Linked DNA regions of Paraglaciecola psychrophila 170. The protein of the gene in region 1 interacts with the protein of each later gene in a pairwise test. Links are inferred from orthologs where the notes say so. Each region holds a gene or a part of one and is shown on either strand. Other genes may lie near its edges.

Region 1 (4,995 bases):
TGTGTTTCCCGTTTATTTTTCGCGGCGCGTTAGATGTACGTGCCTCTCAAATTAATGATGAAATGAAAATTGCTGCCGTAGACGCTATCCGGAATATTGCAAAAGAAGAAGTATCAAAAGAAGTATTGGCTGCCAGTAATATAGGCAGTCTTAGTTTTGGTAAGGACTATATTATCCCTAAGCCTATGGATCCTCGACTCTTAAAGCGTGTTGCTCTGGCAGTTGCACAAGCCGCCATTGACTCCGGCGTGACTGCATTTAAAGAGCTGCCCCCAGGTTATATGCAAGACTAGAATCGGTATTTTGACATACACATGACCTTGTTGGGGTCATGTGTATCTAAAGTTCTACAATAACAACAGCCCAAACACCATTACTCGTGCTTAGAATGAGTTGATTCTTCCTTATAGCAAAATTTACCTTTTTCTTTGTACATTTTTTTGCTTTATGTGCCAGCCATCAATATCAGAAACGATGCATTTTTCCTCGATTGAATGATTAGTAGAGCAAGATATTTGACGCATGATAATCCCCGCAATGTGTCAGCGTCCTGGTATCGAGGTTATTGTCATTCCTTTACCTGCGAATCTTGCGCAGCAAGAAGCTGTGTATGGCGACACAGATGGTGAAATTATGCGTATCTGGAGTTATGGTATTGATAATCCCGATATGATCCGTGTGCCCACTGCCTATTGCTATTTGCAAACAGGTGCATTCATTGTCAAAGATTCTGATGTGCTAATCTGTAATAAAACCGAGCTTGCGCAGTATCGGCTGGCGAGAGTGAGAAGGTTAAACACACTAATAGCATTACCGCAGGTTTGCCCTTAGAGACCTATAAGTTGTGCCACACCTAAACAAAAAGCATGCAGCGTTAGGTCTAAAATTGATCTCGTGATCCGTGATATGCAAAACAGTGGTGAGCTTGCCCAATTAATTGCCAAAGCAAATGCTGAGGTTATGAATTATTAATCGGCGGCCTTAGTGCAGGAGTATTCAGGGCTATTTAAAGTGATACTTCAGTAAACATTTATACCCTTCATGTAGGCCTGATTCACGATTTTTAGTCATGTAACAATACAAGGAATCATCGCATTTGGATAATCTCAAATACGTAAATGTATCAAAACTTTGCTAAATACTACGAAAAACAAATATTAAGCGCTGGTCTATCGCAATAATTATTTGTTTGAACGCTTCATCACGTTTTACCGCGACTTACCTGTTTTGTCCCTCCAATATCATTATTTATCTCTACTCTATGATCGAACTGACGTTAAACACCACCACCTAACATAGAGAGACTCATGATGAAAAAATTACTTATTAGCAGCGTTATTGTCGCAGCTAAGTTTATAGTTGGTAATGCCCAAGCAAAATATATTGATCCGGTCACTGAAAGCAAACTAGTTAAAGTATGTGAAGCCATAAAAAGCGACAGACTAATTAAAGTGCATGTTGCAGTAAAAAATAGCGACATAAGTTTGAAACAAATTACTAACGGTTTATTGTGTAACGGTGCACACCCAGTGAACTTCGCTTTGGCGAACAATGCTGAAAAAACAGCTGAGTTTTTAGCCCGAAAAAGTCGCGGAAATCATCAGCAGTTGTTGACTAACTTATAGGTTACTTGCATGTACTTACCTAAATAACCTGAACTCGGGTTAAGACGTGCCGCGACCTTATAAATATTGCAATAAAACAATATGTCAGATGGTGCTAATTGGTTTGCAAAGACATTGAACGCATCCAGTGCTGCTATTATTACGTTTATCGAATCGAGCTTGAAAGGGAATAGCGCGCTATTGTGAGCAAGTTCATAGAAGATAGGCTCGATAGTAGTGATACTGGACGGTATGCCTTATCTATAGCTCCGGTTAAATAGTGTGTACTTAGCATGATAGTCAGAGCATCTTTGCTCACAGCTCTTTTGTAGCAAACTCACTTTTATCTATGGGCTAAATACTTCTATTACAGGTGTTACCGCTGTTTAAATATTTATTTGTGAATTTGAAAAGCGTGTTTGGACATGATGGTGTCAATATGTGTCGCTAATACACTCATGAACCAAACTGTACCATATATCAGGTATTGAATAACCGGCATTAATTTTGTCAACGTTAAGTTGGCAGAGAGCTTAATATTTTTTAGGTCACTTTAAATTTCCTTAAAGCCGGATTAATCGTAAAAAAGATAAGGTTTGACAGAGAATCAATCAGAAGATGGTAGTAAAATTTCAACATTACCCGCAGTGATATTGGTCAGTTCGGTTTTAAATGCGTTGAGTTCGCTGCACGCTATCGCAATAATTTGTGTCACTTTCTGAGAATAAGTAGAATCGATACTATCGATATCATAACGTTCTAACAATCGAGATATATTGCCTTCATGGGTATAGTCATAGGTTAGTTTTAGGGTGCTGCGTGCAACTTTTAGTTCCATTGGTAAATCAACTAAAACCAGTGACACAGCGTGAGAATATGCCCGTTGTAATCCGCCAGTACCAAGCTTAGTGCCACCAAAATAGCGAACTACTGCTACCACAATATCGCCGTAACCACTGTATTCGAGGACTTTTAACATAGGCATGCCCGCAGTTCCACTGGGTTCACCATCGTCACTCATGGAGCGGATAGTGGTATTCGGAGCACCAGCAATATATGCCCAGCAAACATGATTAGCTTGAGGATGTTGTTTACGTAACGTTCTGATGAAATTGTCTGCTTCTTGGCGACCGAAGGCAGGCGCCGCAAAGGTCAAAAATTTGCTACGTTTAATTTCTAGCTCAACTTGGCATATCTGCGCAGGTACTTGATAGCTTGGTGAATTCAATTGATTATGCCCACATCACTAAAACTGCGGCAGCCGCGATAAGTAATAGTCCAATCAGCTCGTGTTTTTTAACTTTCTGTTTAAGCCAAAAGGTGGCGATCAATATGGTAAAAAGCACCTCAACTTGTCCCAACGTTTTTACATAGGCCACATGATGTAGAGCCATAGCACTAAACCAGCAAATAGAGCCTAAGCAACTTGTGGCGCTAGTAGCCAAAGTCATTTTGGCATTGTTTTTAAGTGCCACAAACGTGCTTCTGTTTTTAACCGCGATATAACTCACAAGTAAAGTAGTTTGAATGCACAATACCCAAAGTAATACCCAAGCGGCACTATGTGGGAAAGGTACATTTATTAAATGGCTGGCTTCTCTAACAAATAAAGATGTAAGCGCAAAACAGCTACCACAAGCTAAACCTATGGCTAATATTTTAAGGCTCAACTCTCCTTTTCTGCCGCCTCCAGACAGCACAAATACTGCAGCACCGCCAATTAAAATGCCTAACCAACCAAATAAACTCAGTTGACTACCAAAAAACAATGTACCTAATACGCCAGCCACCAAGGCTTCACTTTTGGCTAGTCCAGCTCCCACAGCAAAGTTTTTTTGCTTAAACAAAATGACCATCAACGCAGTAGCAAAAATTTGCATCACCGAGGCCAGCAAAACAAAAGACACAAACTTAAAAGTAAATTCAGGAATGATTTGATTTGATAAGGCATAAAGCATTGCCAAGTAAGCCAGAGCAATCGGTGGCGCGAATAAAAAGCGTGCTAAGGTGACACCAGAAGTACTCATATTCACACTTAGCTTACTCTGCAACGCATTACGAAACGTCTGCATCACCACGGCACCCAGCGTAAAGAAAACCCAACTCACAGCATTACCTCAAAAACTACAAAATGTGATCTTACTCTATAAACGACTGAATAGATTATCATCTGTTTAAATAGCTAATATTTCCCCAGTCTATTCAATTCAAATTGTTGCTTGGTGAGTCTTTTTTGTTCTTCTAACTTTCTGATATAGAAAATACTTTTTATAAACTTTCATTATTGAAATAACAAGGCCAACATTAATAAAACTCAAACGATTAATCGTTAATCAATTTTTTATTATTCGTAATACCATCATTAAAAACGCCAATCTTTGATGAGTGGTTCTTTTGTGCCATCCATAAACCACAATGCGGCAACCAAACCTTTTGTATCGTTGGTCACCGTAATGACTGCTTCGTAGTTAATATCACTCAAAGACGTTCTGAGTAAGCAGCTATTATAATTAATACTATAACCTCCATCGCTACGCTGCTGATAATCACTACACAACGATAAATAGGCTGCCTGGTAATCATCTTCTGAGCGAGAAATCTTTAGGTTAAACGAACGCTCACTATTTAATGCAAAACCATTAGGTACCACTATCTCATGGCTAGACTGTGCCGAACTATTTACAACCACTCCGACCTCCATAGGTGTTTTCTCTTCCAAGCTAAATTCAGTTATAGCAGGTTGGCTTTGAATAGGATCCGGCAAAACGGTGCTTGGCTGACTTACAACGCTCCCTGCTGTTGGTTTCACTGTAATGTTCTCTGATCCGCCCCCTCCACACCCAGTTAACAACGTACTCAATAAAACAAAGCTGTATATTTGTTTCATACATCACCTCTTTAATTAGAAAAAATATTATTTGTGTTGGCATTTTCAGGTATGTACCAATCAGCATCCACAAGACCTTCATTGGCAATAAAACTAGAAAATAAGGGATATGCATAAATCACATCCATATATTCCAAGGAATATTGCATTTCAACACCCACATTGATAGCCCAAGGCATACCATTCTCACTTACAAAGTAGCGCCCATTTTGTGGCTCACTCCTATCATCTTGACGACCGAAGAAATCGGTTCTAAAAGCTTCTGTTGGCGCTTTATCGGGTAAATGTATCTCATACGCTCTTCCCGGTGGCAGACCAAATGCTAAGCTATGATCATATCCATCACTCGCAAATAAGAACGGGTCATAAGGAAACTCTGGCATTTGCAGGCTGGGAATAGCATTGGTCATTGGTAATGTCATAGAAAAGCCCATTTGAATATCTGTACCACAACCTGGTTCTGTTCGATAATAGTTGCAATTTATACTCGCACTAACGAAGTCC
Region 2 (5,261 bases), 2.4 Mb from region 1 along the record:
ATGATATGCAGGGGGCGTCCGCCCAAAAACAAAAGCAACTGTCAACTAAGTAAATAGTTGTTTGCTTATTATTCAATACAAAATCTAATTTGAAATGTTGTTTGGCGCTTCTTAGCTAATGTCTCAAATGATGTAAAAATTAGCGTTCTGAGAAGGATAAATTAGCAGTAAAAACGTGCAGGATTCATTCGCCTTTCATCCTGTCGTATGTCTGTTTCACGCCCTGAGTCATTCAAATCACATGGAAAACGAGCAGTATTCTCCCCAAGGTTCATTTATGAATGAACCTTGGGATTAAAACGATTGTGCCTCTACCAGTTCAAATCATCCGGAATATCATATTCAGCATACCAGTCATCATCTTCACTACTTTTCTGATCTGCATCGCTAATATCATCCGCCCGATACATCACACTGGCTTCATCACGTTCAGCAATTTTATTGGCTACAGGCATAGGTACTAACTCATAACCATCGTTCAATTTTACGATGGCAAGCTTACCTTGGCTGATTTGTTTTTGAGTAACTTGGCTGACATACATACGTTTGATCAACGTACCATCGGTGAAGTTGCATACTACTTCTTCTTTACGTCCAGAGCCTCCAAATTTGGGTTGTTTATTGGCTTCAATTAATTGCTTAATTTGTGCCACAAGTGCCTTTTTCTCAGCTTCTTGTTTGGTTTTTTGGTTAAGCTCTCTGTCTTTGGCTTTTTTTGCTTCCACTACTTTTTCAGCAGCTAATTTTGCTTCGTTGGTTTGTACTACATTATGGTTTTTTTGCGCTTTGACTTGTTTGTTTTTTTGTTGGCGCACCTGATTGGCTTTTTTCTTATTGGTTAAACCAGCTTTAAGTAATTGTTCTTGTAACGAGAGGGCCATAATTGAATGCCATTATTATTAAGTTTAAAATAATTCGGCAGCTAAGAGCTGCCGTAAAAGAATAAAAACTAAGATTAAAAATTATTTTTTGGGTTTCTTACGCTTATCTTCAACAATCCATTTGCCGTCGGTACACCATGCAGACCAGCCAGTCGCTTTACCTTCTTCATTTTCTGACATCACGTATTGCTGTTTGGTTTTACGGCTGTAACGCACGATAGCCGGACTTCCATCAGGGTCTTTAGCGGGTGCATCGGCCAAATAGTAAAACTTAGGCGAAATCCTATCTCTAAAACGAGCAAGCTCCTCAACTTTAGGGGCGCGTGTTTCTCTTGATTTAGGGAAATTATGCGCGGCTAAGAAGATGCCAGATGCACCATCTCTGAGTACAAAGTGAGCATCAGATTTTACGCATTCCAACTCTGGTAAGTCAGTGGGATCTTCTTTAGGAGGTGCAGCTTCGCCATTTCGAAGTAATTTACGGGTGTTTTTACACTCTTCATTAGTACAACCAAAATACTTACCGAAGCGGCCACTTTTTAGCTCCATGTTGGATTGACACTTGTCACATTCAAGAAGCGGGCCTTCATACCCTTTAATCTTAAAGGTACCTTTTTCCACATAAATCCCTTCACATGTGGGTGTGTTTCCACATACATGTAACTTACGAGACTCATCCACCAAATAACTATCCATAGCCGTACCACAAATGTCACAACGTCGTTTTGAGCGTAACACTTCGGTTTCTAACTCTTCTTCATCTTCAACCTTGATTACTTCATCACCAGAAGTTAAATTCATGGTGCCTGTGCAGCGTTCTTTAGGGGGTAAGCTATAGCCAGAACACCCTAAAAACACACCTGTACTAGCTGTTCGGACATTCATGGGTCGTTCACATTTTGCACAAGCAATATCCGTAGGTACGGCTTGATTTAAACGCATACCGCCTTCTTCAGGCGATTTTTCAGCAATAACTAGCTTCTTTTCGAAGTCCTCATAGAACTCATTTAATACTCCTTTCCATGAGGCCTTTCCTTCTGCTACTGCATCTAACTGTTGTTCCATATTGGCTGTAAAATCATAACCAATTAGATCGTCGAAATTTTCCATCAGACGGTCGTTTACAATCTCACCCATTTTTTCCGCATAGAATCGCTTACTTTCGATTCTTGCATAACCTCTATCCTGAATGGTTGAGATGATACTGGCGTAAGTAGAAGGACGACCAATGCCACGTTTTTCTAACTCTTTTACCAATGATGCTTCATTAAAACGCGCAACAGGTTTAGTAAAATGCTGTTTAGGATCAAGGGAGCTAAGATCTAAATTTTCGCCTTCTTTCACATCAGGTAATAATAAATCTTCTTCGCCTTTTTTACGCTGCGGATTCTGTACTTTAGTCCAACCATCAAACTTCAATACACGCCCTTTTGCGGTTAATTCAAAATCACCCGCTTTAACTCTGATTGTGCTAGCGTCATATTTTGCTGGAGTCATTTGACATGCGACAAACTGGCGCCAAATTAATTCGTATAAGCGCTGAGCATCGCGCTCTACATCACTAATGGCTTCAGATTTAAGTAACACATTAGACGGACGAATAGCTTCATGCGCCTCTTGAGCTCCTTCTTTGCTACCATATTTAATTGGATTTTCCGGTAAGTATTTTTCACCAAAATTTTCATTAATATAATCACGACAGCCATCAACAGCTTCTTTACCTAAATGGGTAGAGTCAGTTCGCATATAGGTAATATGCCCAGCTTCGTACAACCGTTGTGCCATCATCATGGTTTTCTTCACACCAAAGCCTAAACGTGTACTCGCCGCTTGTTGTAAAGTAGAGGTAATGAGTGGAGCAGAAGGTTTACTTTGAGTTGGCCTTGATTCGCGACTTACCACTTGATAACTAGCGCTTTCTAAAAAACTTACCGCTTTATCAGTTTGAGCTTTATTGACCGGTTTAAATGCTGCGCCACTTTCTTTGACAACTTGCATCCGCAAACTGATTTTTTTTGCGGTATTTAAATCTGCATGTAGGTCCCAAAATTCCTCAGGTACAAACGCTTTTATTTCTCTTTCGCGCTCGACAACTAAACGAGCAGCTACTGATTGTACCCGCCCCGCAGACAAACCTCGTGCAACTTTTTTCCAAAGTAATGGAGATACCATAAAACCTACAACACGGTCCAGAAAACGTCTGGCTTGTTGGGCATTCACCATTTCAATGTTTAATTTTCCTGGCTTAGCAAAGGCTTCTTGAATGGCATTTTTAGTGATCTCGTTAAATACCACACGCTGAAAATCTTTGCCTGGCTCGTCAATCAACTCTCGTAAGTGCCAAGCAATCGCTTCCCCTTCCCTATCCAAATCCGTTGCGAGATAGACGGTGTCAGCATTTTTTGCCAACTTTTTAAGTTCGTTAACAACTTTTTCTTTGCCTTCGAGTACATCGTAATGCACCTGCCAATCATTTTTAGGGTCGATACCCATACGATCAACAAGTTTCTTATATTCATAATCGCGCAAATAGGTTGCACGCTTTTTTTCGGAGAGAAGTTTGAGTTCTTTTGCTGGTTTTTTAGGCGCAACTTTGCCCACAGCCTTGTGAGGAAGATCCCGAACGTGACCGACACTAGATTTAACAATAAAATCTTTGCCGAGATATTTATTAATCGTTTTTGCCTTTGCCGGTGATTCGACAATGACTAGATGTTTTGCCATAAATTGGTTTTAACCTTTGATTTTTATAGGTTTTTATTGGTTAGGTATACACCATATGGCGATTACCTCTCAAAAATGCTTTTTAACATATATCGACAAAATGAATAGAAAACAAGTTCTTCTTCATACTTATCTAATATTCTTTTTTTTCAGTGGCTAACACTGCTTAATTTTCGAACAGCCTGATTGGCATAACAAACTAAAACAGTATAATGCTCGACAATTCGTTTTTTATAAGCGATTCCAGATAATAAACATTGGGTTTTAATCGCCCATTTGCCAGTGGTAGACAATAATAATAGAGGTTTAAATGAAACAATTTGAAGCCAATTTTGATGGCTTAGTAGGACCAACTCACAATTATGCTGGATTATCATACGGCAACGTAGCCTCGCTAAATAATGCTAGCGCTTCAAGCAGCCCTAAACAGGCCGCTAAGCAAGGGTTAAAGAAAATGAAGGCCCTAGCTGACCTTGGTATGGTTCAAGGTGTTCTGGCGCCACAGGAGCGCCCTGACATTGCTTCGCTTCGCAGGTTAGGCTTTAGTGGAACCGATGCCAACGTTTTAGCCATGGCAGCTAAACAAGCTCCGGCTATTTTTCAAGCCTGCTGTTCAGCATCCAGTATGTGGACAGCGAACGCCGCGACGGTTTCACCTAGTGCTGATACCAGTGATGGCAAAATTCACTTTACCCCAGCAAATTTAACCAATAAATATCATCGTTCTCTCGAACCGCAAGTCACGGGTAAAATTCTGCAAGCCACTTTTGCCAACAAAGAATATTTTGCCCATCATGCTCATTTACCCGATAACGAACATTTTGGGGATGAAGGCGCAGCTAACCACACGCGTCTTTGCAGCGATTATGGCAAAACTGGTCTAGAAATGTTTGTGTACGGACGCCATGCTTTTGATACCAGTAAACCCGCACCTAAAAAATTCCCTGCCCGTCAGACATTAGAAGCGAGTCAGGCGGTAGCTAGATTACACGGACTTAAGGATGACAATGTGGTGTATGTGCAACAAAATCCAGATTTAATCGATCAGGGTGTGTTCCACAATGATGTTATTGCGGTAGGTAATCAAAATGTATTGTTTTATCACGAACAAGCTTTCTATCAATCATCACAAGCGATAGCTGAGATAAAACAAAAATTTGTGGGTGATGACTTGCACTTAATTTGCGTAAAAACCGAAGAAGTTAGTGTGCAAGACGCCATTAAAAGTTACTTATTTAACACGCAAATTATCACCCTAGCTAATGGTGACATGGCCATTATTGCGCCGACTGACTGTAAAGAAAACTCAGCAGTATCGACCTATTTAACAAATTTAGTTGCACAAAACACACCGATCAAACATGTGTACTACCACGATGTTAAAGAGAGTATGCGTAACGGTGGCGGACCCGCTTGTTTGCGCTTAAGAGTCGCCATGACCAACAAAGAACATGCCGCAGTCAATCAAAGTACCTTAATTAACGACAATCAGTTTGAGCGCTTAAATACTTGGGTTGATAATCATTACCGCGACACTTTACATGTGAAAGATTTGTGCGATCCACAATTACTAATTGAGTCTAGAACGGCTTTGGATGAGTTGACGCAATTGTTGAGTTTAGGTTCGGTTTATCCGTTTCAGCAGTAGATATACCT

The links.
Region 2: the proteins of C427_RS01020 (region 1) and topA interact in binary tests that used the Escherichia coli proteins (3 or more experiments, as listed by UniProt). The link is inferred for Paraglaciecola psychrophila 170 from one-to-one orthologs.

Annotation. Positions count from the first base shown.
Region 1 is NC_020514.1:219,946-224,940, forward strand. Bases 1,023-3,986 are described here. They hold C427_RS01020 (YigZ family protein), read right to left. Parts: upstream 2,833-3,986; coding sequence 2,212-2,832; downstream 1,023-2,211. Other genes in these bases: C427_RS01015 (DUF3718 domain-containing protein), read left to right, coding at 1,308-1,625; C427_RS01025 (EamA family transporter), read right to left, coding at 2,837-3,712; C427_RS01030 (hypothetical protein), read right to left, coding at 3,967-3,986. Also shown: C427_RS01005 (malic enzyme-like NAD(P)-binding protein), read left to right, coding at 1-293; C427_RS01010 (hypothetical protein), read left to right, coding at 523-831; more of C427_RS01030, read right to left, coding at 3,987-4,491; C427_RS01035 (LruC domain-containing protein), read right to left, coding at 4,503-4,995.
Region 2 is NC_020514.1:2,600,977-2,606,237, reverse strand. Bases 763-3,992 are described here. They hold topA (type I DNA topoisomerase), read right to left. Parts: upstream 3,606-3,992; coding sequence 963-3,605; downstream 763-962. Other genes in these bases: astB (N-succinylarginine dihydrolase), read left to right, coding at 3,916-3,992; C427_RS11405 (DUF2058 domain-containing protein), read right to left, coding at 763-881. Outside these bases: more of C427_RS11405, read right to left, coding at 312-762; more of astB, read left to right, coding at 3,993-5,253. UniProt on the Escherichia coli protein: Releases the supercoiling and torsional tension of DNA, which is introduced during the DNA replication and transcription, by transiently cleaving and rejoining one strand of the DNA duplex.